Regions from separate parts of the Lactobacillus sp. UMNPBX15 genome, predicted to be linked through region 1. Evidence: predicted binding sites of a transcription regulator. Region 1 holds the regulator's gene; each other region holds the start of a gene.
What was found. Region 1 encodes HrcA, which represses chaperone genes, less so after heat shock. Its sites were predicted from a motif close to TTAGCACTCNNNNNNNNNGAGTGCTAA; they were not measured.
Positions count from the first base shown of each region.

Region 2: CP366_RS00735 (ATP-dependent Clp protease ATP-binding subunit) is a predicted target of HrcA. The motif match lies at 1,841-1,867, and genes of this name have one in related genera.
Region 3: groES (co-chaperone GroES) is a predicted target of HrcA. The motif match lies at 9,687-9,713, and genes of this name have one in related genera.

Region 1 is NZ_PCYV01000016.1:6,410-17,404, forward strand. It holds gene recJ (single-stranded-DNA-specific exonuclease RecJ) at 1-315, opposite strand, end outside; gene CP366_RS05275 (class A sortase) at 436-1,119, opposite strand; gene lepA (translation elongation factor 4) at 1,121-2,959, opposite strand; gene CP366_RS05285 (bis(5'-nucleosyl)-tetraphosphatase) at 3,067-3,522, shown strand; gene dnaJ (molecular chaperone DnaJ) at 3,582-4,733, opposite strand; gene dnaK (molecular chaperone DnaK) at 4,816-6,669, opposite strand; gene grpE (nucleotide exchange factor GrpE) at 6,686-7,270, opposite strand; gene hrcA (heat-inducible transcriptional repressor HrcA) at 7,283-8,332, opposite strand; gene ribF (riboflavin biosynthesis protein RibF) at 8,470-9,420, opposite strand; gene truB (tRNA pseudouridine(55) synthase TruB) at 9,426-10,319, opposite strand; gene CP366_RS05320 (ribosome-binding factor A) at 10,375-10,740, opposite strand; gene infB (translation initiation factor IF-2) at 10,760-10,995, opposite strand, start outside.
Region 2 is NZ_PCYV01000001.1:131,381-142,375, reverse strand. It holds gene CP366_RS00735 (ATP-dependent Clp protease ATP-binding subunit) at 1-1,796, opposite strand, end outside; gene CP366_RS00730 (hypothetical protein) at 2,001-2,183, shown strand; gene CP366_RS00725 (phosphocarrier protein HPr) at 2,296-2,562, shown strand; gene ptsP (phosphoenolpyruvate--protein phosphotransferase) at 2,562-4,295, shown strand; gene spxA (transcriptional regulator SpxA) at 4,519-4,917, shown strand; gene CP366_RS00710 (adaptor protein MecA) at 5,022-5,768, shown strand; gene CP366_RS00705 (competence protein CoiA) at 5,840-6,688, shown strand; gene CP366_RS00700 (DsbA family protein) at 6,696-7,313, opposite strand; gene CP366_RS00695 (CYTH domain-containing protein) at 7,400-8,008, opposite strand; gene CP366_RS00690 (GTP pyrophosphokinase family protein) at 8,085-8,717, shown strand; gene CP366_RS00685 (NAD kinase) at 8,714-9,517, shown strand; gene CP366_RS00680 (RluA family pseudouridine synthase) at 9,510-10,415, shown strand; gene CP366_RS00675 (oleate hydratase) at 10,521-10,995, shown strand, end outside.
Region 3 is NZ_PCYV01000022.1:462-11,456, reverse strand. It holds gene zwf (glucose-6-phosphate dehydrogenase) at 1-628, opposite strand, end outside; gene yajC (preprotein translocase subunit YajC) at 732-1,124, opposite strand; gene ruvB (Holliday junction branch migration DNA helicase RuvB) at 1,184-2,203, opposite strand; gene ruvA (Holliday junction branch migration protein RuvA) at 2,243-2,830, opposite strand; gene mutL (DNA mismatch repair endonuclease MutL) at 2,830-4,755, opposite strand; gene mutS (DNA mismatch repair protein MutS) at 4,755-7,331, opposite strand; gene groL (chaperonin GroEL) at 7,590-9,215, opposite strand; gene groES (co-chaperone GroES) at 9,269-9,553, opposite strand; gene CP366_RS06365 (hypothetical protein) at 9,735-10,250, opposite strand; gene CP366_RS06360 (NlpC/P60 family protein) at 10,296-10,995, opposite strand, start outside.

The sequences.
Region 1 (10,995 bases):
AACATCTGCACCCAAAATACTTAATGTCTCTGTCATAATGGTTGTTGCGGTAATCCCATCGGCATCGTAATCGCCATAAATAGTAATTTTTTCACCATTATCAATTGCTTGATTAATTCGCTCAATCGCTTTATCCATATCGTGCATAAGTGCTGGATCAGCTAAATTATCTTCTGTAGCATTAAACCAAAAATCGAGCTTTTCGTCCGTATTAATACCGCGTAAAGCAAATAACGTAGCTGCGATTGGACTCAATTGATACTTTTCAACTAAGTCTGGTGCTAATTCTTGAGCTGTTCTTTCTTGCCATTTCATTAATTATCAAACACCTTATGTTTTTTTCAAAACGAAAAGGCACTCATGATTGAGTGTCTTTATTACAAAATCTATTATAATTTTAACGCAAATCTAAATCAGGTTAAAGATTGTAGATTTTTATTTTAACTTGAAAATCTTTAAATTATTATCGGTAGCTTTTTCCGTTTTAATTAAATTGCCACGGATAGCCCAGCGATTCTTGCCCCCATCAGCACAAGTGATCAAAGTTACGATATTTTTCTTCGTATTATCAACTAGCCAAACAGCTGTAGGATCAACAATCTTTTTCATATAAATTCGATAAACATATACTTTATTAAGATTAGTTAGATAAATTAACTCTCCCCTTTTGACATCTTCTAATGGTGAAAATAAGATACCTTTTGCTGTCATATAGTGACCCGCCAAAGGATAATTTCCCTTACCCATCACTTGATCAGCTCGCATCGTACCACCGCCTGTCGACATGGCATCATCACTCATGCCTAACATAATTGGCAAGGACATATTTACATCAGGAATTGCTAACGCACCAATCGCACCAGAAGTTTTCTTAACTTGTGATCTTGTTGCTTGCGCTATTCCCAATGATTTTACTTTACTAAAATCATACATCCCTTTTTTACGTAGATTTTCCGTAACTTTACTTTTATTCAAGCCGTTGAGAGTAGATTGCTGATTATGACGAATCATTTGATTGCTAATTTGTTTATTAAAGATTAGCGCCACACCAACGATTAAAAGGATAATGCCCAAAACTCGTAGTATAATTCTACTAATATTTGTTTTCTTTTTAGCCATTTTATTTTCCCTTGATATCGTCATCGTTCATCTTCAACACTGCCATAAAGGCATCTTGAGGCACTTCTACCCGCCCAACAGCCTTCATGCGTTTCTTACCACGTTTCTGCTTTTCTAGCAATTTAGCACGACGATCTGGGTCACCAGTATGAATCTTCCAAGTAACATCCTTACGATATGGCTTAATGGTTGCACGAGAAATAATCTTAGCACCAATTGCACCTTGAATATCTACTTCAAAGTTTTGCCGTGGAATTAGTTTCTTCAGCATTGAAGTCATTTGTCGAGCCCGGTCTTGAGCTTCCGATCTGTGAGCAATAAAGCTCAAGGCATCAATTGGCTCCTTGTTAAGCAAAATATCAATCTTAACTAAATCAGTTGCGCGGTAACCTGTAATTTCATAGTCTAATGAAGCATAACCCTTAGTCGATGACTTTAAATCATCAAAGAAGTCAAAAATAATTTCAGCTAATGGCATGTTGTAAATAACATTCACACGATACTTATCAAGATAATCCATAGTGACAAATTCGCCACGCTTACGTTGACAAAGTTCCATTACCGGACCAACAAAGTCATTTGGCACCATAATCTCTGCCTTAACATAAGGCTCTTGCACTTCTTTGTATTCCCCTGCATCAGGTAAATCAGACGGGTTATCGATAACCTTAGTTGAACCATCGTTCATAATTGCATGATAATCAACCGATGGCGCTGTCATGATCAAGTCAAGATCAAATTCTTGCTCTAATCTTTCTTGAACTACATCCATGTGAAGCAAGCCTAAGAAGCCACAACGGAAACCAAAGCCCAAGGCCGTTGAAGTTTCTGGTTCGAATTCCAAGGCAGCATCATTCAGTTGTAGTTTTTGCAAGGCTTCCTTTAAATCTTCATAGTCTCGATTATCAACAGGATACATACCTGAATATACCATTGGTGGAATTTGACGATAGCCTGGCAGAGCTTCTGCAGTAGGATTATCTGCTTGAGTAATCGTATCACCAACCCGAGTTTCACGAACTGACTTGATATTAGCAGTAATGTAGCCTACATCCCCGGCGATCAGGACATCCTTCTTAATTGGATGAGGACTTGAAACACCAACCTCGGTAACTTCATATTCCTTACCGGTATTCATAATTTGAATCCGATCGCCTGCCTTAACCATGCCATCTTCAATTTTAACGGACATTACCACACCACGATAATCATCATACTTTGAATCAAAAATTAAGGCTTTCAGTGGTGCTTCAATATCACCAGCTGGCGCCGGGATGTCCTTAACCACTTTTTCCAACATATCCTTGATGCCTTGACCAGTTTTACCTGAAACTTCAGCAGCTTCAGAAGCATCTAAGCCGAGCATCTCTTCAATTTCTTCCTTTGTTTTAGGAACATCAGCTGATGGCAAGTCAATCTTATTGATAACTGGCAAAATTGCCAAATCATCATCAATTGCTAGATAGGTGTTAGCTAAAGTTTGAGCTTGTACACCTTGAGAAGCATCAACTACCATCAAAGCCCCTTCACAAGCAGCCAAAGAGCGTGATACTTCATAAGAGAAGTCTACGTGCCCTGGTGTGTCGATTAAGTGGAAAATATAGTCTTCACCATCTTCAGCATGGTATTTAACTTCAACAGAGTTCATCTTGATAGTAATTCCCCGTTGGCGTTCGAGCGGCATATCATCTAACATTTGATTCTTAAGTTGACGCTGACTAACAGTATCAGTTAATTCCAAAATTCTGTCAGCAATAGTTGATTTACCGTGATCAATGTGTGCCACGATCGCAAAATTTCGAATATGTTTTTGATAGTCTTTTAATTTTTCTAAATCCATAAAATCGTTCACCCTTTACTATGTAATAATTATTATAGCAAAGCTAGATAAAATCACGAAATTGTAGCATAATAATTTCCAAATTTAATAATACAAGGAGTTTAATGATGATAACTGAAAAATCAGCCGGTGCTATCATCTGGCGCAAACAGAAATCACAACTAGAATATCTAATGATTCAAAGTCAACCTTATAAACAATTTCCAAGTGCTTGGGGATTTACTAAAGGACATTTAGAAGGAACAGAATCTAATGAGGACGCTGCACAAAGAGAAGTTTATGAGGAAGTGGGTCTTAACCCTAAATTTGACTTTACGTTTCATCAAGTTGATACATACCATTTAACAAAAAATCGCCAAAAAGAGGTTACTTTCTTTTTAGCAGAATTTATTGAAGGACAACAAATTAAACTACAAGAAAGCGAAATTCGTCAAAGTGCCTGGTTAAGTTATGATGAAGCTCAAAAATGTCTGGCTGCACAAAATTACAAAGAATTCAGCTACAAAGAACTTCAATTAATCTTAAAAAAAGCAAACAGTTATCTTCTAAACAAAACAAAATAAAATAATATTTTTTCATAGAAAAAGATTTCTACCGACAAAGTAGAAACCTTTTTTAGCATTTACATATTAAACTTATCTTTTAAGCGTTCAAAAAATCCTTTTTCTTGTGGTGTAATATTGCCACCACCATCATGAACAAAGTTGGTCAAATCTTTCTTTTGCTTATCATTAATGTGCTTTGGAATAACAATATTAACTGTAGTAATTTGATCACCATTGCCATTACCACGAAGATATGGCACACCCTGTCCACGCAAAGTAAACTTCTTATTAGGTTGCGTACCAGCTGGAATAGTTAGCTTTACATCACCATGCACAGTCTTAACGTTAATTTCATCTCCTAAAGTAGCCTGAGCAAATGAGATTGGTACTTCTGTATAAATAGTCTGGCCACGACGCTCAAAATCTTTAGATGGTTTAATTCGATAGTTAATATATAAATCACCATATGGTCCGCCATTTATACCTGCTTCGCCTTGGCCTTGATATCTAAGTTGTTGACCATTGTCGATTCCCGCTGGAATATCCACTTCAATAGTATTCTTACGGTCAACTGTTCCTTTACCGCCACAGGTTTTACATGGATGCTCAATAATCACACCACGACCATGACATTTGTCACAAGTGGTTTGACGACGGATCATGCCCAACATTGATTGTTGAGTAATTGTCATATAACCAGTTCCATGACATTTATCACAGGTAATTGGATGTGTACCTTTTTCACAACCATTACCGCCACAAGTCTCACAAGTTTCGCTTCGAGTATAGCTGACCTGGGTCTTTTTGCCCTTAATGGCATCCATAAAATCAATTGTCAATTGATAATCCAAATCTTGGCCACGTTGTGGTGCAGTTGGATCAACCCTCTGTTGACGGCCTTGACCAAAAATATCGCCAAAGATATCGCCAAAATCACCAAAGCCAGAAGTATCAAATCCGGCACCGCCAAAGCCTTGACCAGCTCCACCACCAAAGCCACCTTGACCATTTACACCAGCAGAACCAAATTGATCATACTGCGCACGTTTTTGCTTATCGTGCAAAACCTCATAGGCTTCGTTAACCTGCTTATACTTTTCTTCAGCTCCAGGTTCATGGTTTAAATCTGGGTGATATTTTTTGGCTAATTTACGATATGCCCTACTTATTTCCTGATCACTGGCGTCACGATCTACGCCAAGTACTTTATAGTAATCTTCTTGTGCCATCTATTTGAACTCCTTGTATTCTCAAAAGAAAAGAACTACTCAATGGGTAGTTCTTTTCTCCTTTTGTTTAATTATAAACCCATTACTTATTTGGATCTACTTTGTGGAATTCACCATCTTGGGCATCACCGTTGTTGCCATTATTTGAATTACCACCTTGTGGGCCTTGAGGACCTGCTTGTGGACCAGCTTGACCAGCAGCACCACCATTTTGTTGATACAACTTAACAGCTAAGTCTTGAGCAGCCTTGGATAAAGCATCTTTCTTTTCTTTCATTTCATCCAAGTTGTTGTCCTTTTGGGCTTTCTTCAAAGCTTCAAGAGCATCTTCAACTGGCTTACGATCGCTATCAGAGAGCTTATCCTTAGTATCTTTCAAAGTCTTATCTGTAGTAAAGATTAATTGATCTACTTCGTTTCTAAGGTCTGCTTCTTCCTTACGCTTCTTATCTTCATCAGCGTGTTCTTCAGCATCCTTTTGCATACGTTTAATTTCTTCATCTGATAAACCGGATGAACTCTTAATAGTAATCTTTTGTTCCTTGCCAGTACCCATATCCTTAGCAGATACATTTACAATACCGTTCTTATCGATATCGAAGGTAACTTGAATTTGAGGAACACCACGTGGTGCTGGTGGAATATCAGTTAATTCAAAGCGGCCAAGAGTCTTGTCGTCTGCAGCCATTGGACGTTCACCTTGCAATACGTGAACATCTACAGCTGGTTGATTATCTGCTGCAGTTGAGAAGATTTGACTCTTTGAAGTTGGAATAGTAGTGTTTCTGTCGATTAACTTAGTGAAGACACCACCCATGGTCTCAATACCAAGTGACAATGGGGTAACATCAAGTAAAACAATATCCTTAACATCACCTGAGATAACACCACCTTGAATTGCTGCACCCATAGCTACAGCTTCATCAGGGTTAATTGAATGGTCAGGTTCCTTACCAGCCCATTCCTTAACTGCCTTTTGAACAGCTGGAATACGAGTAGAACCACCATTTAAAATAACCTTGTCAATGTCATTAACAGTAAGACCTGCATCCTTCAATGCATTGTCAAATGGTACCTTAGTCTTTTCTACCAAGTCAGCAGTTAATTCATCAAACTTAGCACGAGTTAAATCTGCTTCAAGGTGTAATGGACCAGCTTCGCCAGCAGAAATGAATGGAAGTGAGATATGAGTACTTGATACACCTGACAAGTCCTTCTTTGCTTTTTCTGCAGCATCCTTTAAGCGTTGCATTGCCATCTTGTCCTTCGACAAATCAACACCATTTTCATCCTTAAAGTTCTTAATTAACCAATCCATGATACGGTGATCAAAGTCATCACCACCAAGATGAGTATCACCATTAGTTGACAATACTTGAAAGACACCATCACCTAATTGCAATACAGAAACATCAAAAGTACCACCACCAAGGTCGTATACTAAGACTTTTTCATCTTGGTCTTTATTTAAACCGAAGGCTAATGCTGAAGCAGTTGGTTCGTTAATAATTCTTTGCACATTCAAACCAGCAATCTTACCAGCGTCCTTAGTAGCTTGGCGTTGAGCATCATTGAAGTAAGCAGGAACAGTAATAACAGCATCCTTAACTTCTTCACCCAAGTAATCTTCTGAGAATTTCTTAATATATTGTAAAATAAATGCTGAAATTTCTTGTGGTGTATATTCCTTATCACCAACTTTAACCTTATAATCAGCTTCACCCATGTGACGCTTAATTGAAACAATGGTATTAGGGTTGGTAATAGCTTGACGCTTTGCTACCTCACCGACTTGAATTTCACCATCTTTAAATGCAACTACTGAAGGAGTAGTCCGGTTACCTTCTGGATTAGTGATAATCTTTGGTTCTTTACCTTCAAGAACTGCAACTGCTGAGTTAGTAGTCCCAAGGTCAATCCCAATAACTTTTGACATATATTAGCTTCCTCTCTTATTGAGCAACTACAACCATTGCTGGTCTTAGTGTTCTATCCTTATATTGATATCCTTTTTGTAAAACCTGAACAACGTGATCTTTTTGATCATCATTCTCAGCTGCTACTGTTTGAACAGCTTGATGTAATGTCGGATCAAATTTAACGCCATCAGCCTCAATCTCAACTACACCGTGATCTTTCATTGCCTTCACAAGTGCATCCAGGGTCATTTGCACGCCCTTCTTTAACTGCTTAGACACATCATCATCGGCCTCAACGCTTAGGGCTCTTTCCAAATTGTCCATTGCTGGCAAAATGTCCTTCGCTAAGCTTTGAGATTCGTACTTAATTAATTGAGCACGTTCTTTAGTGTAGCGATTTTGCATATTTTGAATTTCTGCTTCACTACGCAAATACTTATCTTCAAGATCCTTGTTCTTATCTTTTAAATCAGCTAATTCTTTAGCTAATTTTTGATCTTGTTTATTTTTTTCTTGCTTCTTTTCTTCACCTTTATCGGCTTCTTTTTTAGCCTTAGGCTCAGAAGTCTTTTCTTTTTGCTCTAGATTTTTTTCACTTGGAAATTCTTCTTTACTCACGGCTAACCTCCTTTATTGAAACTTGCCGTAATAATCAAGCAACTTTTTAGCTAGTTCATTTCTAAAATATTCAAGCAACCCAATCATTTGTGAATATGGCATATTCGTTGGCCCAAGTAAAGCAATAGTTCCTTTACCATGGGAGCCAACACTGTACTCAGCTGTCAGCAAACTATAATTTTTTAATAAATCATTGGGTAATTCAGATCCCAACTTAACCTTTACTGGATAATTTCCAGACTTTGGATCCACCTTTGCATCCATTAAATTAGTGAACAGATTATTATGATCAATCAACTCGTACAAAGAACGAATGTCATTTACATCATGTTCAGAAGTATTATTGAGCAAATTAATCTGTCCATCCACATACATCTGCTCACTAGCTGCATCTTTTACGACATCTTCAACTAAACTAAGCAATTCAGTCACATGTTCGCCGCCTAATTCGTTTTTAGCTAATTCACTTAGCAACGAAACGTTGATTTCATTTAGGCTCTTTCCGACTAACTGATCATTAATCATGCGGACAGCCTTTTCAATTTCTTCGCCGTGAATATTATGTGGCAAAGCATATACCTGATTTTGAATGTTACCATCACTTGTAACCAAAATTGCCATAATCTGTCGTTGAGACAGCGGTACAATTCTAAATCCTGTGACTCTAACATCATGACTTTCAGGTCCTTCCGCAAATGCGGTATAGTTAGTTAAATCTGACAGAATTCGTGCAGCTTCTTGTACAATTTCATTTACTTGATGAAAAGGTCGATCTAATTGGCTTCCTATTGTATTATAAACAGACTCTGGTAATTGCAACGGCTCAACTAAATTATCAAGATAATAACGATAGCCCTCGCTTGAAGGAATTCGACCACTTGAAGAGTGAGTTTTTTCAATTAACCCCTGCTCTTCCAACACGGCCATTTCATTTCTAATCGTTGCACTTGAAACTTTAATTGGCAACTGCTTCATTACGGTCTTTGAACCTACTGGCTCATGACTTTGTGTAAAGTCTGTAATTATTGTTTTTAAAATAAGCTCTTGACGCTCGGTCAACATATTATATCGCCCTCACTTTTAGCACTCACATCTCTCAGGTGCTAACAGTTAATATGATACCAGAAATTAGCACTAAATCAAGTAGATTGCTAATTTTATTCAAAAAAATACGCACTTTTTTCAAAGTACGTAGCTTCTTAACCCTTTTGCTTAAAATAAGCCCTAATTTCTTGCTCATCTCGTTCAAGTTGCTCTTTCAGTTCAGGTAATCCGGCAAATTTTTTCTCACCTCTGGTATATTTATACCATTTGATCTTCATTGGCTTACCATAGATATCTTCATTAAAATCAAAAATATTAGATTCAATATATATCTTCTTGTCCTGATTAATGGTTACATTATAGCCAACGCTAGTCATGGAGTTATACCACTTACCATTTACTTTAGTCTTGGTAGCATAAACTCCAATTTTAGGAATCACCTTATGTTCTGCCCAAATCAAATTAGCTGTTGGATAGCCTAGCTTATGACCATTTCGTTTACCATGCCCAATGATACCACTCATTACATAATGGTGCCCCATTAATTCAGTGGCTAATTCCATCTGACCATCCTTAATTGCTTGACGAATTTCAGTTGAGCCAATTTTTCTACCGTTAAAAGTTTGCTTTGGCATCACTACAATATTAAAACGCCCTTTGGAAAATTGGGGTAAATTAGCCATATTTGCAATATTCTTAGGACCATAAGTGTAATCAAAGCCAGCAACAACGGTATCAGCATTTAATCTGACAATTACATTATCGACAAATTCTTGTGCAGAAATTTGACTGAAATTTTTAGTAAATGGTAAAACAGCCAAATAATCTACTCCTAATTCCGCCATTTTGTTAGCTTTTTCTTCCAAAGTTTCTAAGTATTTAAAATCTCGTTTCGACTCATAAACTTCCTTAGGATGTCGATCAAAGGTCAACACAACTAATGACAATTTCTTCTGTAATGCAATTTCTTTAGCCTGATTAATTAAGCGCTGATGTCCCAAATGAACCCCATCAAAAAAGCCAAGGGCAAGCACAATTCTAGTAGATAAAATATTTTCCTTAACAGGATATGTTAAATGAACGATTTTCACAGCTAATTCCTTCATTTCATTTATTCATTTTGCAACAGCATTAAGCTTGGGCGATAAAGCTTTCCTTTTTTTTCATAAATTGCTTTCACCTTTTTATTGTATCGTAGTGCAACTTTTTTCGCATTAGTTTCAAGCGAAATACCTGCTCCATTTTTAACTTTAAGCCACTTTTCTTCAGTTAAATCAACCTGAGTGTATTCCTTAAAAAATGCATCAATCGGCTGTATAAGTTCAGTGGCCTTTTCCGGATTCTCTTCAATCTCCTTTAATTTTACTGCTTGTGTAATATCAAAGCCAGAACTAGCTGTTCTTCTCAAATAAGTCATCGTTGCGGGGCAATCTAATTTTTCACCTAGATCATTAACTAACGATCTAACATAAGTGCCTTTGCTGCATTTAATCTTAAAATCAAAGCTTTCTTGCCCAGTATTTATATCAAAAACTGGTTCTTTAGTTAGATCATATTGTTTGACTTCAACCTTTCTCTGAGGTCGCTCGACTTCAATTCCTTCACGCGCATATTCATAAAGATGTTTACCATTCACTTTAACAGCAGAATAAATTGGAGGCACTTGAACAATTTCTCCTACAAATTTATTCATATTTTCTTGAATTTCTGCACCAGAAAAAGGCTGAATCAACTTTTTTTCTTTTAAAACAGTTCCAGTTGCATCATAACTATCTGTGCTATAACCAAATAGTCCCGTGCCAATATATTCTTTTGGCCTAGTATGCATCATTTCAATTAATTTAGTAGCCTGACCAATAGCAATTGGTAAAACGCCTGTCACCTCGGGATCAAGCGTACCAGCATGTCCTATTTTTCTAATATTTAATACGCGGCGCAAATGATAAACTACATCTGCACTAGTCATCCCTTTATCTTTATCAATAACTAAAATTCCGTTTAACATAATTATTCCCTATTCCTTTCAACAAAAAAAGGGCACCATCACGGCGCCCTCTTTTTTATTTGTTTTCCCGCTTAGCATCTTGTTTCTTAACTTCTGCAATCAAACGGTCAATCTTACTACCATACAAAACTGAATTATCACGTTTAAAAATTAATTCAGGAACCTTATAAACAGTTAATGTTTGACCAAGCAAATGACGCATCATGCCTTTTGCCTTTTCAAAACCTGCCTGAACCTCTTCTTCCTTATGCTCATCTTCAGTTAGCAGGCTGTAATAAACAGTTGCATATGAAAGATCATTCGTACATTCAACTGCGGTAATAGTTACACCACTTAAGCGCGGATCACGAATATTCTTTTGTAAAATCTTGGTTAATTCGCGTAGAATTTCACCTTCAACACGACCAATTCTATGCTTCATGTTTTCCTCCTAATAGTAATTACTTAGGCTCAACTTGTTGCATTTCGTAAACTTCGAATTCGTCGCCAACTTTAATGTCGTTGTAGTCCTTAATCGTTAAACCACAATCGTTACCTTGCTTAACTTCCTTAACATCATCTTTAAATCTCTTAAGTGAAGCAATTTCACCATCATACTTAACGATACCATCACGGATAACTCTAATCTTAGAATCATTCTTAACCAAGCCCTTATCAACGAAGGAACCAGCAATTG
Region 2 (10,995 bases), on a different contig from region 1:
AAGCCAACGCTAGCGTTCTTAATGCCTTGTCCTGCATTAGAAGTCATAATAATGATGGTATCCTTGAATGAAACTGTTCTACCTTGTGAGTCAGTTAAACGACCATCGTCAAGAATTTGCAAGAAGAGGTTCAAAACATCTGGGTGAGCTTTTTCAATTTCATCAAGCAAGATCAAACTATATGGGTTGTGTCTAACTTGTTCAGTTAATTGACCAGCTTCTTCGTAGCCTACGTAACCTGGAGCAGAACCAATTAATTTGGAAACTGAGTATTGTTCCATGTATTCAGACATATCGAAACGAATCATTGCATCTTCTGAGCCAAACATTTGCTTAGCCAGTTGCTTAGCTAACTCAGTTTTACCGACACCAGTTGGACCAACGAAGAGGAATGAACCAATTGGACGGCCTGACTTGTTGAAACCGATTCGGTTACGACGAATGGCACGAGCTACTTTTTCAACAGCCTTGTCTTGGCCGATAACGTGAGCCTTTAAATCAGCAGCTAGATTTTGCAGTTGGTTTTCTTCTTGCTTTTGAATATCACCAACAGGAATGCCTGTTTTTTCTTCTACGATCTTGTCCATGATCTTATCAGTAATAACAGGGGACTTGTCAGGATCTACCTTTTGATCTTTAACCTTTTCATATTTTTCAATTTGATCACGGTAGTAGGCTGCTTTTTCGTAATCTTCGTTTTTTAAGGCTTCTTCCTTCAATTGCTCTGCGGCATTAATTCTTTCTTGCATTTTATCCTTATCAATATAAGGAATGGTTAAGTTCATTCTAGAACCTGCTTCATCAAGAAGGTCAATAGCCTTGTCTGGTAAAAATCTATCTTGAATATAACGTGCTGAAAGTTTTGCGGCAGCTTCAATGGCTTCATCAGTGTAGTGAACATGGTGATAGTCTTCGTAGCGTTTTTGAATACCTTTTAAGATGCGAATTGTTTCGTCAATTGAAGGTTCTTTAACTTCAACTGGTTGAAAACGTCTAGCTAAAGCAGAGTCTTTTTCAATATCGCGGTATTCTTTGATGGTAGTAGCACCAACTAATTGCAATTCGCCACGAGCCAAAGCTGGCTTAATAATGTTACCGGCATCCATGCCACCTTCAGCATTACCGGCACCAACGATTTCGTGAATTTCATCAATAAAAAGAATGATATCGTCGTTTTGTTGTAATTCTTTAATTAATTGTTCCATTCTTTGTTCAAATTGACCACGAATACCGGTACCTTGAACAAGTGAAACAACATTTAATGAAATAATTCGTTTGTTCTGCAATTTTGCTGGTACTGATCCATCTACGATTTCTTGAGCTAAGCCTTCGACAACGGCAGTCTTACCAACACCTGCTTCACCGATTAAAACAGGGTTGTTCTTAGTTCTTCTATTTAAAATTTCGATAACCCGAGCAATTTCTTTATCACGACCGATTACTGGGTCAATTTTGCCTTTTTTAGCAAGGGCAGTTAAGTCTGTTCCGTATTGGTCAAGTAGGCTTCTGCCGTTTTGACCACCATTACCAGCGCCTCCCCCCATTTGCATTCTAGGATCGTTATTTCTCATTTCATTATTATTGTTTGCGGCATTGTTGTTATTTCCGTTTAATGCGTTGAATAAATCATCAAAGTCGCCAAAAAATTCATTATTATTCATTTTTCCTTGATTTCCTTGTTGATTTTTTAATTCTTGATAACAGTGTTGACATAAATCTATTTCGCGGCTTTGGCCATTAACCTTAGTGAAAAGGTGAATAGAAGCGGGCCGCTCATGACAATTTTGGCAAAGCAAAATATAGTACCGCCTTTCTTTTCAACTGTACCAAAATTATATTATTAGCACTCTTGGTAGTCAAGTGCTAAGACTCAAACACTTATTTTTTGTAAGAAATGCTTTTGTTACCGCAAACAAAATATTAATATTTTTGAAAATTGAATATAAATAGTAGAATTAATAGTGGAAAAATTATAAAATTTTAAAAGAGTGGTGATATTTTTGGATTATCAGAAAATTCTAGATCAATTAGTCTCAGGTGAGATAAAAGAGTATAAAGTTGAGCCAAAAGATGCGTTTGATCTTCAAAAGACTATTAGAAATTATGGAAAAAGACAATATATTACCGGTAGGGCAGAAAGAGGCGGCGCGATTGTGTATACCGCTACGAATACCGATGAATAAATAATGTAAACTGTTACATTGCAGTTGTCTAATCTGTAAAAACATGATAATCTAATACTCGAATGGGTATTTATTACCAGTTTAATTTTTCAATTTAAAGGAGATATTTATAATGGAAAAACGCGATTTTCATATCATTGCAGAAACAGGTATTCATGCACGTCCAGCTACTCTTTTAGTACAAGCTGCTTCAAAGTTTGGCTCAGATGTTAACTTGGAATACAACGGTAAGTCAGTAAACTTGAAGTCAATCATGGGTGTTATGTCACTTGGTGTTGGTCAAAATGCTGATGTTACTATCACTGCTGAAGGTGATGACGAAAAGGACGCATTGGACGCAATTGCCGACACTATGAAAAAAGAAGGTTTAGCTGAATAATGACCAAGACTTTAAAAGGAATTGCTGCAAGTGATGGTATCGCTATTGCTCCAGCATATCTTCTTGTGGAGCCTGATCTTTCATTCTCTAAATCTTCAATTGCTGATGTTGAAGCTGAAGTAGCTCGTTACAACGATGCAATTAAGACTTCAACTGCTGAAGTTGAAAAGATTCATGATATTGCTAAAGAAAGCTTGGGCGATGAAGAAGCTCAAGTTTTTGAAGCACACTTAATGATTTTAAATGACCCAGAATTTACTGGTGCCATTGAGAATGAAATTAAGGATTCAAAGATCAACGCAGAAGCTGCTCTTGATGAGACTGCTAAGAAGTTTATTGCTATTTTTGAAGGGATGACAGATAATCCTTACATGCAAGAACGTGCTGCTGACGTACGTGATGTTTCAAAGCGTATTATGGCTCACCTTCTTGGTAAGGAATTACCAAATCCTGCTTCAATCGATCATGAAGTAATTGTTGTAGCTCACGACTTAACTCCAAGTGACACTGCTCAACTTAACAAAAAGTATGTTAAGGGTTTTGTTACTGATATTGGTGGTCGTACAGCACACTCAGCAATTATGGCTCGTTCACTTGAATTGCCAGCTGTTGTTGGTACTGACTCAATTACTAAGGATGTTAAGAACGGCGATATGTTAATTGCTGATGGTCTTGACGGGGATGCAATTATTGATCCAAGTGACGCTCAAGTAGCTGATTACAAGCAAAAGAGTGAAGCATTCCTTAAGCAAAAGGCAGAATGGGCTAAGCTTAAGAATGAACCATCAGTTACTGCAGATGGCAAGAAATTTATCATTGCTGCTAACATTGGTACACCTAATGATATGCCAGGTGTAAAGGATAATGGTGCGGAAGCCATTGGTTTGTACAGAACAGAGTTCTTGTACATGGACTCTAGTGACTTTCCAACTGAAGAAGCTCAATTTGATGCCTACAAGGAAGTTATTGAAGGTATGAATGGTAAACAAACCATTATCAGAACCTGTGATATCGGTGGTGACAAGCACCTTGATTACTGGGATCTTCCAGAAGAAATGAACCCATTCTTAGGTGTTCGTGCTATCCGTCTTTCTATGCAATACAAGGATATCTTTAGAACTCAATTAAGAGCTTTACTTCGTGCATCTGCATACGGTCCATTAGGAATTATGTTCCCAATGATCGGTACTTTAGCAGAATTACGTGAAGCTAAGCAAATTTTAGCTGAAGAAAAAGATAAGCTCGCTAAAGAAGGCGTTAAGATTGGTGATGACTTGCAAGTCGGTATGATGATTGAAGTACCTGCTGCAGCCGTTTTAGCTGATCAATTTGCAAAGGAAGTTGACTTCTTCTCAATTGGTACTAATGACTTAATTCAATATACTATGGCTGCTGACCGTGGTAATGATAATGTGTCATACTTGTACCAACCATATAACCCATCAGTACTTCGTTTGATTAAGCACACTATTGATGGTGCTCATGAAAACGGTATTTGGTGTGGTATGTGTGGTGAAGCTGCTGGTGATAACACTATGTTCCCAATCTTACTTTCAATGGGACTTGATGAATACTCAATGAGTGCAACTTCAATCTTACGTATCAGAAGCTTAATGAAGAAATTGAACACTGCTGACATTAAGGAATTAGCTAACGAAGCTTGTTATGTATCAGAAACTGCTGAAGACAACGAAAAATTAGTTAATAATTTAATGAAAAAATTGAACAAGTAGTTTTAATTTGCAAAAAGAGACTGTGATGTCTCTTTTTTTATTTTTAATAATTTTAAACAAAATGAACGAAATCTTCACAAATAATTCACGTTTTATCTTTAGTATTAAGTAAATAGCAGAGGTAAACGATAAATTAAGCACTTACGAAAAAGAAGCTTATATGGTATACTAGCTATGAGTAAAGAAACGTATACAAATATTTGTTCTGAGGAGCGTGATTTTTATGGTAGATTTATATGTCTCTCCTAGTTGTACTTCATGTCGCAAGGCAAGAGCGTGGCTTGAAAAACATAATATTCCATTCAAGGAAAGAAACATTTTTTCTGAACCATTGACTAAAAAAGAATTATTAAAGATCTTGCGGATGACTGAAAATGGTACTGAGGAAATCATTTCTACCCGCTCAAGAACTTTTCAACAATTGCGAATCAATTTAGATGATTTATCAATTGATCAGTTACTTGATTTAGTAGAAAAGAATCCTAGCTTGTTAAGAAGACCAATCATTATGGATGATCGTCGACTTCAAGTTGGTTACAATGAAGATGAAATTCGTCGATTCTTGCCACGAAAAGTTCGTCGGTTGGAATTGGCTGAAGCACAAAAGATTGCAGATTTATAAAATGATTGAAAAGTGTTAGTTAAGGCTTTTGTTGAGACTAACACTTTTATTTTAAACGAAAAATACGCTACAATAGATATATTAATTCATGGAGGTGAGATCCTGTGCAGGTAGATCATATTGATAAGAATACTATCAGAGTTCGAATTGATAAAGCTGAATTGGCTCGTCGTGGGATGGGAATGCTTGATTTATTAGGTAATAGACAAAAGATTCAAGACTTCTTCTATAAAATTCTTGATGAGGTCGATGAAGACCATGAATTTGCCAATGGTGATCCAGTATCATTTCAAGTAATGCCTAATAATGGGGGATTAGATTTGATGATCACCAAAGTTAAGCCGGACGATGCCCAGAATTTAAGGAAACTAATGGGTGATAGCTTTCCTAAGGATGAGCAATCATCAACGAATTCGGATGATTCAAAAAGTTTCTTTGATTTAGATGAGGAGAGTATGAATTCAAATTCGGCTCCTCAAGGACCAGCTACTCACAACTTTTTTAACCAAGATGATAAAAACAATGAGCCAACTGATTGGAGATCGCGCAAGACTCAGGCTTACTATTTTGATGATTTAGGTAGTCTAATTGAATTAGCTGATAACCTTAAGGCAAATGATTTAGCTTCTAGCTTGTATTACTTGCATGGACAATATTTCTTAAATTTGGCATTTCTTGATGAAGAATATGAGGAGCTTAAACCAGCAGATGCGTGGACAATAGCCAACGAATTTGGTTTTAAGGTCGATAGTGATAAGATGCGTGTAGTTGAAGAAACAGGCAAATGCTTATTGATGCAAAATGCTTTAGGCCAGATTCGACATTACTTTTTAAAAGCAGCTAATTATTAAGATTCTTTAAAGAAAAAGAGACGGGACAAAATTCCGTCTCTTTTTTACGTAATAAAACATGGGTGAGAAAAATGTATGCAGCCATGTTAAATAAGAAATTAGTCCTTGCAGTTGACGAAGCATGTTTAGTTAATGCAAGGCAAAAGAAATTGAATCGTGATAATTATCACTGTCCACATTGCAATAAAAAAGTAATTTTGGTTATGTCGGAGCAAAAAGCAGCCTTTTTTAAGCATCTTGTGAAGTACAGTAACTTAATGGGTGAAAAAGAGGAGCATCACCAATCGAAAATGCTGTTGAAGTCAGCTTTGACGGCAGCTGGTTTTCCGGCAGAAGTTGAGATTCCATTAGCTGAAGGACAATTGCGTGCAGATGTCTTAGCAACTGCTAAGTTAGCGTTTGAAGTTCAATGTGCGCCGTTGAGTCAACAAGAATTTAACCATCGGCATCAGCTTTATCAAAAAATTGGTGTAAAAGATATTTGGATTGTGGGACAGCGACACTATTTGAAACGGCGATTGAAACGCACACAGTTGATTTTCTTTCGACAAAATAAAGCTTGGGGGAATTACTATTTAGAAATTAATCCACAGAGAAATCGTTTTTGCTTAAAATATAATGTTTTAGAAGAACCGGTAGCTAATAAATTGGTTTATCAAAGTAAATCATTTGTCCTTGATGAATTGGGGATAAAAGATTTTTGGCGCTTTAAGCCATTCAAAAAAGAATATTCTTTGAACATTGCAACTCAAAGAAAATATTTACGCCAGCAAATTATGCAAAAAACAAAGTTAGGATTGAAAATAGGAGAGATGCTTTATGAACGCAAATTAACTCTTGATGATTTACCTGATAAAGTTTTTGCTACTTGGCGTAACCCAGGTGAAAGAGATCGGGTTAGTGATTTTTTGCAAAAATAAAACGCCTTTAGATAAGGCGTAAATGATGCTCCGCAGGTAAATAGTCTGAAAAACACTTTTGACAATCTGGAAGCATTAGATTAACTAAATCCTGTTGATTGATTGGTCCCTCTAGCAATACTCCATTTTGCTCGTTGTCTTCGTTAAAGATAACGGTGGTAGGAGTAGCTTTAATATTCCATTGGTTGGCTAGTTTTTGATCTTCTTCAATAGAAGTACGCAGGTAATCAGTTTGTTTGATTGCCTGAATATCCGCATCCTTGATATGTAATTTGTTTGCGATCCGCTTAAGCAGCTCAGGTGTATAAGCTGAAGCATCTTTGCTCAAGTTTTTTTGTAATTCATACAGGTATTGACGGGCTTTTTTGTTGCCATAGACCAGCCTAATCGCGTGGTAATTTTCTAATGCTTCATAAGTTGCTCTAGAAAAATTACTAATATCAGGCAACTTCTGGTCATCTTTGCGTCGGCGAATCGCATCATCATTGATTAAACAAACATTTGCAATGGGAATATAGTGATAACAAACGTCGACCCCTAATTCATCAACGGTTTTACGAATCTGTTTTTCAGTGTTATAACAATAAATCCCTATTGGATTGATGAATAGAAAAATCTCAAACATAATCTCGACCTCTTTGGTGATTTACTATTAGTTACTTTAGCAAGAAAAAAAATAAGTGACAAAAAATATGCCTTATTTTCTATATACTATTTTTGGTGAGCGCTTGCACGAGCTATTTTGCTTTGATTAGTGTTAGCAGCCGTTTGTTCAAAGTCATATTCTTGTTCAAGTTTAGTTAATACTGTTTGAATTAAAGCAGGATTAGTATTTTCGATTTCTAATTCAAAATCTTGATAGTTATCTGGATAAGACGTAGCATCTAGAGTTAATTCACAGTTTTGTGGCCCGTTCATCAAAATTCTGCGGGTTTTGCTCCAGGTGAAAAGACGTAGCTTTTTTTGGTCATTGGCAAAATGATTATCTAGATATGCGCCAATATTACCAGTGAATTTAAAATGCTTTTTTGCTACTAATTTTTTAGCTTGAGCGTGAGTTAATTCATCATTAATTTCAATTACTTCATGGAAATTCTTTTGTACAGGATTAGGATCCGGTACCTTCATTGTTTGCTCTGCGTGAGTAGCATAGATTCGAATACGCAAGCTAATTTGATGATTTTTTAATAAATCATCTGCTGTATCAAAATAATAATTTTCTTGGGTAAAGTCACTTTTGATTGGAAAAGCGGCAGTGATCTGATCATAAACGCTTTTATTTAAAAGAATTTTTGCTTCAATTTCTCGATTTTTACTCATCTGTTTTTCCTCCGAACTGTTTAACTTAATTATATGGTAAAATGAGTTTGTTTGCTTAAGAAAGGAATGTTTTCTCATGGAATTAGATTGGGATAACTTCTTGTGGCCTTATAACGAAGCTGTTCGCGAGTTAAAGGTTAAATTTCGTTCCCTTAGACAAGGCTTTTTAACTAAGGGAGAACATTCACCTATTGAATTTGTAATTGGCCGGGTAAAGACAGTTGATTCTATCAAGGAAAAAATGAAACGGCGAGTAATTAGTCCTGATGTCATTGAGACTGATATGCAAGATATTGCAGGGATTAGGATTGTTACTCAATTTGTAGACGATATTTATAAGGTAGTAGATTTGATTCATGCTCGAGATGATATGGAAGTTGTTGAGGAGCGTGATTATATTCAAAATGCTAAGCCGAGTGGATATCGGTCATACCACATGGTGATTAACTATACGGTTTACTTACCAGAAGGTCCGAAAAAATTAATTGCGGAAGTTCAGATTAGAACTATGGCAATGAACTTTTGGGCTACTGTCGAGCATACTTTAAATTACAAATATCAAGGTGTCTATCCTGATGACATTTCAGCTAGATTAAAATCAACGGCTGAAGCCGCTTATAGACTAGACGAAGAAATGTCGTCAATTAAGGATGAGGTCCAAGAAGCTCAGAAAATTTTTACCAAAAATAAGGGCAAAGAAAAATTATGAAAGTAACAATAGCGCATAATAACTATGATGAAACGTTAAAGACAGTTGCGCAGCTTAAGAAGCTGCTTCAGGAAAAAGGTTTTATCTTTGATGCTAGATATCCTGATGTAGTGATCACTGTTGGCGGTGATGGCACCCTCATCAATGCCTTCCACCGCTATGAAAATCAAGTAGATTCTGTGCGCTTTATTGGGATTCATACTGGCCACTTAGGTTTTTATACTGATTGGCGTAACTATGATATTGAAAAAATGGTTGATGCTTTAGCAGTAACCAAGGGTGAACCAGCGAAGTATCCTTTACTAGAAATAAAGATGCTTACTGAATCAGGTGAAACTCATTACCATTTAGCCGTCAATGAATCAGCGGTTAAAAGAGTTTCACATACATTAGAGGCCGATGTGTACATTAATGATCAATTATTTGAAAACTTTCGAGGCGATGGTCTTTGCGTTTCAACACCAACAGGTTCGACTGCTTATGGCAAATCACTAGGTGGTGCAGTAATTCATCCCCGGCTAAAAGCGTTGCAAATGACTGAAATTGCCTCAATTAATAATCGAGTTTTTAGAACTTTGTCATCACCAATTGTGATTGCGCCTGATCAATGGATTTCGATTGTTCCTAATGCAGATCATTTTGTGATGACAGTTGATGGAGCAAGAATTGATGTACGTAATGCTAAGAAGATTGAATATCGAATTTCGCGGCATTCGATTCAGTTTGATCAATTTGGCCACCATCATTTTTGGTCACGCGTACAAAATGCGTTTATTGGAGATAATGAAAAAAATGACTAGTTTATTTAAACTAATTGTGCAAGAAAGAGACCCCAAAAAGCTGGGTCCTTTTTTGTTAAAAAATGGTTTTTCGCATCAAGCGTTAAACAATGCTAAACACCATCATGGCATGATTTTAGTAAATCATAAAAGAAGATATACTAGCTTTAATTTGCGTGCTGGGGATGAAGTGATTTTTATCAGTGGTGAAGAAAAGAAAAATGATTTTTTAAAGCCATCGAATAATCCAGTATCAATTGTGTTGGAGAATAAAAATTATCTTGTAGTTAACAAACCTGCAGGTGTGTTGTCAATTCCCTCACGCTATGAAGATGATGATGCGGTGGTCAATCGATTGTTGGGTTATTTTGCCCAAAAAGGACAGAAAAATTTGAAGCCGCATGTTATCACTAGATTAGATCGAGATACATCTGGTTTAGTATTGGTGGGGAAAAATGCAATTTCCCATGCTCATTTTAGTAAAATTGGCAAGGAGAAATTTGTCAAAAAATATCATGCAATTGTACATGGCAATTTTGCTCCGAATGAGTTAACTGGTTTAATTGATCAACCGATTGGCAAAAAGGGTAGTGGAGTTAAACGTGCGGTAGTGGCAGATGGAAAGGACGCTCAAACCGCGTATCGCGTCCTAGATCAGGTTACAGGTGCTAGCTTGGTAGAGTTACGCTTGCTTACCGGTAGAACCCATCAGATCCGTGTTCACATGGCTTATCTGGGACACCCCTTATATGGTGATCCTTTATATGGAATTCAAGATGGGTTTTCACGCCAAGCCTTAAATTGCTTTTATTTAAATTTTCCGGATCCATTTAGCCAGCAAAAATGTAAAACAATTGAGTTGAATGATCCAAAAGATATGCAAGAACTGTGGCAGAAACTAATTAATAAAGAATTCTAAAGTTATTAGCTAAAACTTCTAAAAAACTTGCACCTAGTAACCGCTTTCTTTAGAATTAAAGTGTAATGTTAAAAACTATACTTATACAGAAAAGAGGATATCTTTATGTACTATTCCAATGGTAATTATGAGGCTTTTGCCGATGCCAAAAAGCCCGCAGGCGTAGATAAAAAATCTGCTTATATTATTGGTAGTGGCTTAGCCGGTCTTTCTGCAGCTGTCTTTTTAGTTCGTGATGCACAAATGAAGGGTGAAAATATTCATATCTTAGAAGAGCTACCCGTAGCTGGTGGTTCACTTGATGGTGCTAAGCGTCCTAATGCAGGTTTCGTGGTTCGGGGCGGCCGCGAAATGGAGAACCACTTTGAATGTTTGTGGGATATGTACAGATCGATTCCAAGTTTGGAAATCCCTGGCGCATCATACTTAGATGAATATTATTGGCTTGATAAAGAAGATCCTAACTCATCCAATTGCCGTCTAATTTATAATCGCGGTGATCGCTTACCAAGTGATGGTCAATATGGTCTAGGTAAGTGCGCTAATGAAATCGTGAAGTTAATCATGACACCGGAAAAGG
Region 3 (10,995 bases), on a different contig from region 1:
TCTTAATATACTTGCTGCACCAAATATTTTGAACCATTGGGTTAGTAAAACGCATTGGCATGATATTTTGAACCATTTCTTTACCTAAATAGTGGTCAATTCTAAAAATATCATTTTCATCAAATGAAGCCGTGATTTGCTTATTTAATTCCTCTGCTGAAGCCAAATCATGACCAAATGGCTTTTCAACTACAATTCGATTAAAGCCACTACCAGTCAAGTCTTGGTCATTAATATGCGTTGCTATTGTGCCAAAGAATCTTGGTGCCATAGCCATGTAGAAGAGACGATTGCCTTGTGCACTATAACGATCATCGAGCTCTTGTGCCAAGTTTTTCAAAATCTCATAGTGTTCCACATTAGTTACATCATGTGATTGATAATAAAAATGACTTGCAAAAGCTTTCAACTCATTTTCATCAACAGTATCGTGCGTTTCATGAATAGCATCACTAACCTGCTCACGCAAATACTCATGTGACCAAGGACGACGAGCAGTTCCAATTACTGCAAAGTTGTCGTGAATTAAGCCTTGTTCATACAAATTAAACAAAGCTGGATAAAGCTTGCGATGAGCCAAATCACCACTACCACCAAAAATAATCATTACAACGGGAATATTCTTCATTTCAGATCCCTTTCTTTGAACTAAAATTGTCACTTCTATTTTACAACAAGGATTTTTTTAGCAAAACAAAAAGCGCCTAAAATGACGCTCTTAAGTAATATGATTACTTATCCTCTTTTTTAGTTTCGTCTGCTTTTTCTTCCGGCTTTTCTGCTGGAGCTTCAGCCTTAGTTTCAGCTGCAGGAGTTGCTGGTGCAGCAACTGGAATCACACGACGGACAGCCATTCTTTCAAAAGTTAAGTAAATGCCATCTGCATCAACCACGATAGTCTTATCACTGTTGATCTTGTCAACCTTACCATGCAAACCATCAACTAAGATGACTTCGTCACCCTTCTTCAATTTGTCCATCATTTGCATTCTTTGTTGTTGTTGCTTCTTTTGAGGACGAATCATACCAAAGTAAGTGAAAGCGATCAAAATAATAAATAAACCGATCATCATCCAGTTGCTACTTGCTGCAGCACCGGCATTTGCTAAAAATAAAATGTTCAAAATTTCCACCTCATTAAAATTATTTTCTAGATATTATAACCATTATACAGAAAATGGGACTATTTATCACCTGGAATTGGTAATCCTAACTGTAAATATGCTTTATCCGTCACCATTCTGCCACGCGGCGTGAGTAAAATAAAACCATGCTGCAACAAATATGGCTCATATAGTGACTCAATCGTTTCCATATCTTCACCAACATTAGCTGCCAAAGTCCGAATACCAACAGGACCACCATTATATCCTTCGATCATCGTTCTCAATAATCTGCGGTCTGTCTGATCAAGTCCCTCATCGTCAACCTGCAATTGTTTTAACGCGCCTTCAGTAGTCTCGAGCGAAATTGTTTTTTCTCCCTTAACTTCCGCAAAATCACGCACCCGCTTAAGTAAGCGATTGGCAACACGAGGTGTACCACGCGAGCGTCGTGCCAATTCATGGGCCGCCTCAGGCGCAATTGAAGTGTGAAAAACATCACTTGAACGCAAAACAATTTGTTCTAGCTCATCGATAGTGTAATACTGCATGTGCTCTACGATGCCAAAGCGATCACGCAAAGGTGCTGACAATTGCCCAGCCAAAGTCGTTGCCCCAATTAGAGTAAATGGTGGCAGCGGCACGTGAACTGCATGAGTAGTCTGCCCCTCGCCAATCACAATATCGATATAGTAGTCTTCCATTGCAGAGTAGAGTACTTCTTCTACTGGTTTAGCTAAACGGTGAATTTCATCAATGAACAAAACATCCCCAGGATCTAAGTCGGACAAAAGTGCCACCAAGTCGCCTGACTTTTCAATGGCCGGACCACTTGTACTCTTTAAATGAACTCCCAATTCATTGGCAATTACGAAAGCCAAAGTTGTCTTTCCTAACCCCGGTGGTCCATAAAGCAAAACGTGATCTAATGCTTCATCACGTTGGCGCGCCGCCTTAATATAAATGCTCATTTCTTTTTTGACCCGCTTTTGACCTAAGTACTGGTCGAGCGTTTGCGGCCGCAAAGAAAGTTCCATTTGTTGTTCTTCAGGATTCTCAATATCACCTGAAGTTACTTGATCTTTTGCCACCAGTTTCACTTCCTTAAAAAATAATCATCTGTTCTATTATACCAAGATCTACTTTTTAAGCAGTAATGCTAAGCCCTTTTTAATATATTGATCTGCAGTATTTGCAGCAACTTTCTCCAGTTTAGGCGTGATCCGATCCACTTCTTTTTGGGTATAACCCAAAGCAATTAAAGCAAGCAGTGCATCATTTAATGCTGGCGGCACATTCTCACCATTGTCTGGACGATCAAGCCGAGCAACATAATCACCTAATTTACCCTTCAAATCAAGCACAATTTGTGAAGCCGTCTTTTTACCCACACCTGGAAAACGAGTTAGGTACTTAACTTCACCTTGTTCAATCGCTTCCGCCAAAGAATTACTATCCTCAGCTGCCATGATTGCCATTGCACTCTTAGGACCAATCCCGCTAACACTAAGTAGTTTTAAGAACAAGCCCTTATCATCTTGACTTTGAAAACCATATAAAGTAATGCCAGTATCACGCACCACTTGCTCAATAAAGACCTTAGCTTTTTGGCCTTGAGTATAGGCAAAAGGTGTAGGACTATAGACCTTGTAGCCAACGCCCCCGACATCAACTACAACATAGCTTGGTGTAACCACAGTAATCACACCTTCAAAATATTCGTACATTATTCATCCTTCTTAAACATTTTTCTCAATTCATTTTGGCTCATTCTAACCAAAATTATCCGTCCATCTGCATCATGATATGGATCAGTACACTTGCGTAAATCAAGTAAAATTTGCTCAGCTTCAGCTGCAGATAATTTAATCTTGCCAGTAATTTCTCGCTTAGCTTGCATTGCTGCTATCCGGCTAAACAGGTTCTTTGCCTTTCCTTTATCCACATTCAAATAACCATCTAAAATCTTCCGAATTGAATCTTCGACATTATCGTGAATCCAAGTTGGATACGAACGAACAATAAAACTATTTTGTCCAAAATCTTCCAAATAGATTCCAACCTGCTTAATCTGTTCTACTTGATCCTTAATTTGCATAAAATCAAGATTACCAAATTCTAAAATAATTGGTGTTAACAAACCTTGTTGTACTACTTTTTTGGCAGTTATCATGTGAAAAATTTGCTCAAATTTTAACCTTCGTCTAGCAGCAACCTGATCAATTAAAAATAGGTCGCCATTATGTTGGGCAAGTAAATAAGTATCGGTCTGTCCAACATAAACCAAGCGAGGCAGATTATTAGCTAAAGTTTCATCCCCACTTGAAATGACTTCCTGATTAGTCCTAGTTGTAGGAAATGGCGTTAGTGCTTGCTGCAGAGCAACATTTTGTTTCCAAGTCTTAGTAACGATATATTGATCATCTTCACGTGGCTGATTAAGATCAACATATTTCTTTTCACTATCCTGCTTTACCGCCTCATTTTGAATATTATCTTCTGAATCATCAGATTCAATCGTTAAAAATTTTGGCTTTTCTTGTTCGCGAATTTCCGGTTCTTTTTTACGAGCTGTATTTACAACATCTTGATTTAAGTTAAAACTAAGCTGATCAACTAGCGTATCACGTTTATTTTCCAAATTAGCAAAAGCGCTAATTTGTTCAACTTTTTCCACAAGTGTATTACTAATTGCACTGGTGATTAAACGACCCAGTTCTTTTTCCTTGGATAAACGAACTTCCTGCTTAGTGGGATGCACGTTAACGTCCACTAACAAAGGATCTACTTTAATTGCTAACACAATAATCGGATAATGCCGCGCTGCTAATTTTGAGCCATAGCCATCCAGAATCGCAGTATTTAATTGAAAATTTTTAATATAGCGGCCGTTTAAGAGAATCGAAATAAAATTGCGTGTAGAACGTGTTAATTCCGGTTTAGACATCAGACCTGTAATCTTAAAATCGCTGTCTTTTGCCTCAAATTTTTCCATTTTTTCTGCGATATGACGGCCATACACGTTGGCAACTGTTTGCTTTAAATTATTATTTCCTGGCGTTCTTAATAAAATTTTGCCAGTATTTGACAAAGTGAAAGACACATGTGGATAACCTAACGCAAGTCGATTAATAATATCCACAATCTTCATAATTTCAGTTCTTGGACTACGCAAATACTTTAATCTGGCTGGCGTGTTAAAGAACAAATCCTTGACTGTAATTTTTGTTCCCTTACGAGCCGCTGCATCTTCTTGGCCTTTTTTATTGCCTCCACTATAGTTAGCTCGAATACCAATTGCGTTTTCAGTTGCAGTCAGAATTTCCACATGGCTAACAGCAGAAATCGAAGCTAATGCTTCTCCGCGGAAGCCTAAAGTGGAAACTTTAAATAAATCGTGTTCATTGGCAATCTTGCTTGTCGCATGTCGGGTAAAGGCTAGATCAACTTGATCACGTGCAATCCCCGTCCCATTGTCTTGAACTACAATCTGTTTCAAACCAGTATCTACAAAATCAACGCGAATTCGAGTAGCACCAGCATCTAACGAGTTTTCTACTAATTCCTTAACTACGCTAGCTGGGCGCTCAATTACTTCTCCGGCTGCAATCTGATTAGTTAAAGTTTCCGATAACTCATGAATTTTGCTCATTAATCGTCATCCTTTAAATCTTTTTGCCAATCAGCTACCATTTGCATAACCTGCAACGGTGTCTTATCTGCTAAATAAAGATTAGAAATATCATCAAGTATATCTTGTTGTGCATCAGTTATTGCGGGCTTGTCATTTTGTGTTTCAGTTTCTTCAACACTGTTTTCCACAGGCTCTGCAAATAAATCTAATTGCTGCGAAACTGGTGCTAGTTCACTGCCTTGTGCTTCAAGCCGCTTTAATAATTTAGTTGCCTCTCGCAAAACGTTGCGCGGCAAACCTGCTAATTGAGCTACATGAATTCCGTAACTTTGATCAGCAGGTCCAGGTAGGATTTTATGCAAGAAGATTAACTTGCCATTTTCTTCGGTAGCACCAACGTGAATATTTTTCAGATGATCCAGAGTCTCATCCATCACTGTCAATTCATGATAGTGCGTAGCAAATAATGCCTTAGCACCCACTTTGTCGTGTAAGTACTTAACAATTGCACCAGCTAAAGCCATTCCATCGTAAGTAGCCGTACCACGACCAATTTCGTCAAAGAGAACCAAACTGCGCTTAGTAGCATACTGCAAGGCTTCATTAGCTTCACTCATCTCTACCATAAAGGTACTTTGACCTGAAATTAAGTCATCAGCTGCTCCGATTCTTGTAAAAATTTGATCAAAAATTGGCAAATCAGCACTATCAGCTGGCACAAAGGAACCTACTTGAGCCATGATCGCAATCAAAGCCATTTGTCTCATATAGGTACTCTTACCAGACATGTTAGGACCTGTAATTAAATAAATGTTGGTTCCTTCATCCATTTTGACATCGTTAGGAATATATGAACCAGCCGTCATTACTTTTTCCACAACTGGATGACGGCCGTTAGTCACATTAATATCTTGATTATCTGCGTGAAAAGTTGGCCGGCAATAATTATTTTGTTCAGCTACTGTCGCAAAACCACAATAAACATCCAGCGCTGCTAGTTGCCCACCTAATTTTTGTAAAGCAGGGATATACTTCTTAACGTCCTCACGCAGCTTAACAAATAAATCATATTCCAAGTCAGTTGACCGTGTCTGTGCCTCAAGAATTAGATTCTCATGTTCCTTGAGTTCCGGTGTGATATAACGCTCAGCGTTAGTCAAAGTTTGTTTACGCGTATAACGATCAAGTGGCACCTTAGACTTGTTACCGTTAGAAACCTGAATATAATAGCCAAAGACCTTGTTATAACCGACCTTTAAGTTATCAATACCTGTCTTTTGCCGCTCATCTGCTTCCATCTCAGCCAACCATTTTTTTCCATTGTTCATGGCATCCCGATAGCGATCAAGCTGCGGATCAACCCCACCTTGAATCAGGCCACCTTCAGTAGTCAACACAGGTGGATCCTTCACGATAGTGGAAGTAATCATTTCGGCAACGCCCTTTAATGGATCAATTTTTTTAGCAAAATCGACCAAGATATCTGAATCTGATTGCTCTAAAGCATCTAAAATAACTGGAACGGCCTGCAAAGAACGTGATAATTGTAGTAATTCGCGCGCATTAACGTTACCAAAAGCAATTCGACCAGTTAAACGTTCCAAGTCGTAAACACCCTTTAAGGCATCAACTGCATTTTCTCGTGTAAAGTAGCCATCAAGCAAGGCCTGCACCATTTCTTCACGATGGTTAATTTCATCCATGTTTAATAATGGACGAGCTAGCCACTGCTTAAGCAAGCGTCCACCCATGGCAGTGTGTGTTTTATCCAAAACCCAGAAAAGTGAACCCATTTTTTTGCCAGTTTTGGCAGAAGCAACCAATTCCAAATTATTCTGCACAGTATGTGACATCTGCAAATATTGATTTACTTCATAGCTTTTGGCAATCTGCAAGTGCGCTAAACTTCTCTTTTGAGTTGAAAGCAAATAGCCAACTAACTGACGGGTAGCCTCTTTTTCAGCCCCATTAGTCAAATTCTGTTCAACATAAGAAATTTCAGCATGTTCACCTTCAATTGGTGTAGGTGCTGAAACCGTAATATTTGCCTTGTGCATAAAGTCCTTGTTTTGTTCAGATAATGACCCGTTATACACAACTTCACGAGTACGAAGTGACAAGAGCTCATTGGAAACAGCATCGAAACTCTTTAAATGAGTAGCATAAATTTCACCAGTGGATAAATCACTGTAGGCTAAACCAAAGCCACTCTTAGTGGTAATTACTGATGTTAAGTAATTTGAATCTTTAGCATCATTTGGGCCTTCATTCATCATGGTTCCCGGCGTCACTAATTGAATAATTCCCCGTTTAACCATGCCTTTGGCCTTTTTAGGATCCTCAAGTTGTTCACAAAGTGCTACTTTATAACCCTTTTCAACTAAAGTATTTACATAAGTATCCACAGCCATATGAGGCACACCTGCCATTGGAATTGGATTCTTAGTTCTATTTGATCGGTGCGTTAAAGTCAATTCAAGAATCTGTGCACCTTTAACTGCGTCATCTTCAAACAGTTCGTAAAAGTCTCCGACGCGATAAAAAAGAAAGGCATCAGGATATTGTTTTTTAATTTCGTAATATTGCTCCATCATTGGAGTTGTTTTTTCCGTCATTTATGTCTCTTTCCTATTTCGTATTTTAGATAGAGTTACGTACAATATTATACGCTACAAAAAGAAAAACTTCGAAGCTGAACTGATTGTTTAACTTCGAAGTCATTTTAATTATATTTGTTTTTGAACTAGAGTGAGAGTTTGTGCATAAGTTTAGTGCTAAAGCACTGTAAATGAACTTGATTACTTCGTAATCAAGAATTATATATCTAAATGCTAAAGCATTAAGATATATAATTACATACCCATTCCTGGTGCACCAGCTTGTGGAGCTGGGTTAGCTGGCTTTTCTTCAGGAATTTCTGCAACAACAGCTTCAGTAGTAAGCAGAAGAGCGGCAATTGAAGCAGCATTTTGCAAAGCGGTTCTGGTTACCTTGGTTGGGTCAATGATACCAGCATCTACCATGTTTTCCCAAGTATCAGTAGCAGCATTGTAGCCAATTTCGTTTTCTTGCTTGAGTAAGTGGTTCAAAACAACTTCACCATTCTTACCTGCGTTTTCAGCAATTTGACGAACTGGTGCTGACAAAGCTCTTAATACGATTTGGATACCAGTATTTTCATCTGCAGTATCAGCCTTAAGATCATTGATAGCCTTCTCAACGTCTACTAAAGCAGTACCACCACCAGCAACGTAACCTTCATCAACAGCGGCACGAGTTGAGTTCAAAGCGTCTTCAATTCTGTAACGACGTTCCTTCAATTCGGTTTCAGTAGCAGCACCTACGTGGATAACAGCTACACCACCAGTTAACTTAGCAAGACGTTCTTGAAGCTTCTTCTTGTCAAAGTCTGAAGTTGATTCTTCAATTTGCTTTCTGATTGAATCTTCACGTTCTTGAATAGCATCCTTTGAACCAGCACCGTCAACAATAGTAGTTGAGTCCTTGGTTACAGTTACACGACGAGCTTGACCTAATTGATCAATCTTAGTGTCCTTTAATTCAAGACCTAAGTCATCAGTAATCACAGTACCACCAGTCAAAGCAGCAATATCTTGTAACTGAGCCTTACGACGGTCACCAAAGCCAGGAGCCTTAACAGCTACAACGTTGAAGGTACCACGAATCTTGTTCAATACAAGTGTTGGAAGAGCTTCACCAGTAACGTCATCAGCAATGATCAATAATGACTTACCTTGTTGAACAATTTCTTGAAGAAGTGGCAAGATATCTTGAATGTTTGAGATCTTCTTGTCAGTGATCAAAATGTAAGGATTATCAAGATCTGCTTCCATCTTATCGTTGTCAGTTACCATGTATTGTGATAAGTAACCACGATCAAATTGCATACCTTCAACTACTGAAAGTTCAGTATTGATACCACGTGAATCTTCAATAGTGATAACGCCATCGTGACCAACCTTTTCCATAGCGTCAGCGATTAAGTTACCAACTTCCTTTGAAGATGATGAAACTGCAGCTACGTTAGCAATTTGGTCTCTTGATTCAACCTTGTGGCTAATCTTGTGCAATTCATTAACAGCAGCTTCAGTAGCTTTTTCAATACCACGACGAATGCCAACTGGGTTAGCACCAGCAGTTACGTTCTTCATACCTTCATTAGTAATTGCTTGAGTCAAAACAGTTGCGGTAGTAGTACCGTCACCAGCAATATCATTAGTCTTTTGAGCAGCTTCAGCAACAAGTTTAGCACCCATGTTTTCGTAGTGGTCCTTTAACTCGATGGATTTTGCAATGGTAACACCATCGTTAGTGATGTCAGGGTTGCCGTAACTTTGTTCCAAAACAACGTTTCTACCCTTAGGACCAATAGTAGTCTTAACAGTATCAGCTAACTTATTAACACCCTTTAAAAGAGAACGTCTTGCATTTTCTGAGAATTTAATATCTTTTGCCATATATTATCTATGCTCCTTAATTTACTTAATTATCGTTGGAAATTTTAACTAAATTACTTAGCAATAGCTAAAATGTCTTTTTCGTGAAGGACTAAGTACTTTTCACCTTCGTATTCAACGTCAGTGCCTGAGTATTTATCGTAAAGAACTACGTCACCCTTCTTAACAGCCATTGGAATCTTTTCACCGTTTGATGCGTAAGCACCTTCACCAACAGCTACAACTTCGCCTTCAGTTGGCTTCTTCTTAGCATTTGATGCTAAAACGATGCCACCAACAGTTTCTTCTTCTTCTTTCTTAACTTTAACGATCACGCGATCACCAATTGGTTGTAACACGTTTAGTCCCCCTTATGTTTAATTTTCTTCATTATATTTTTTATTACTTTATTAATCATTAGCACTCTTATTTGCTAAGTGCTAACTTACAAATATGATAATAAACTGTTTTGTGAAAAAAAGCAAGAAAAAATTAGCACTTTTTTCAATTGAGTGCTAATTTTGATTTTTCTTAACTTTTTTAACTAATTACAGTAATCAAACCATCAATAATGCCGTAAGTTAATCCCATTACATAGTACTTCTTATAAGCATCCCAGAAATCATGGCATTCTTTCTTATCTTTACCATCAATAAAAAAATATTTACCACTTTTTCTGCTGCTAAAAGTCTTAACCAAAGCATAGAAAACAGCAACTAGCGCCATAATAATGAAGAGAATGATTGGGAAGAAGTAGCCAATAATATTTTGTAAGTTATATGCTACACCTGCTGCAATTACCACTAATAGATAAATTACAGCAACTAGTTGATTGCAGATCAAACGTGGCATTTTTACTTTAACCGACAATAACAGCGATAAAAGTAGCGGCAAGCTTAAGATAATTATTAAAACTAACACGTAAATATTATTGATCTCTTTTAATTGAGACGCAAAAGTATGATCAAGCTTACCCCAGAAAATACTTAGAATACCTACTACCCAATAGACAGCCGTCATAATCCAGACATGTTTAAGCGTGCTGTTCTTTTTCATTCTTATTATCCTTTATTGATTAGCAAAATTATAGCATAGAGCATACTATTTAACGGGGCGAGCATAAGTGATTCGACCTTTGGCCAGCTTATCGCTCAGTGAGCTACCTAAACTAGAGCGGTGCACATCATCTACACCTAAGTTGCCGCCCTCTTCAATAATTTGCGTGTCCCAACCATCATATTTGCCATCAACAATTGCTGCATGTCCGTTTTGACCAACACCATTGCCAGTATTAACAATCACAATATCACCTGGGCGAATATTCTTGGCAGAAATTTTCTTCAAATAGCCATGAGTACTTTTAGCATCTCGTTCCATTGGCAGAGTAAAAAATGGAGCATTTCCTACACGATATCCTGCTCTCTTCATTACGATCCACACAAATCCTGAACAATCAGTTGAACCGTTTTTATTAGGATGACGCCAACTGCCAAAATTAGTTCGGTATGCACCTGTTCCATAAGTGAAATAGCCTAATAATTTACGAGCATTCTTAATCACTCTATTATGATATCCTGAATCATCGAACATCGCTGGAGATGGATCCTCATTAATATTGTCATACCAAGCTATGTCAAAATTCACATCATCAGAGCTTAATTCTGTTGACTGATCTGAATCATCATTCACATCATCTTGTGCCTGATATGCCTCAAGCTTTGCTTTTTCTTGAGCATAATTTAAAACATTATTTTGTTTAATGTATGCGTTAGGACCGATCTTATAATAAGCAGTACCATTA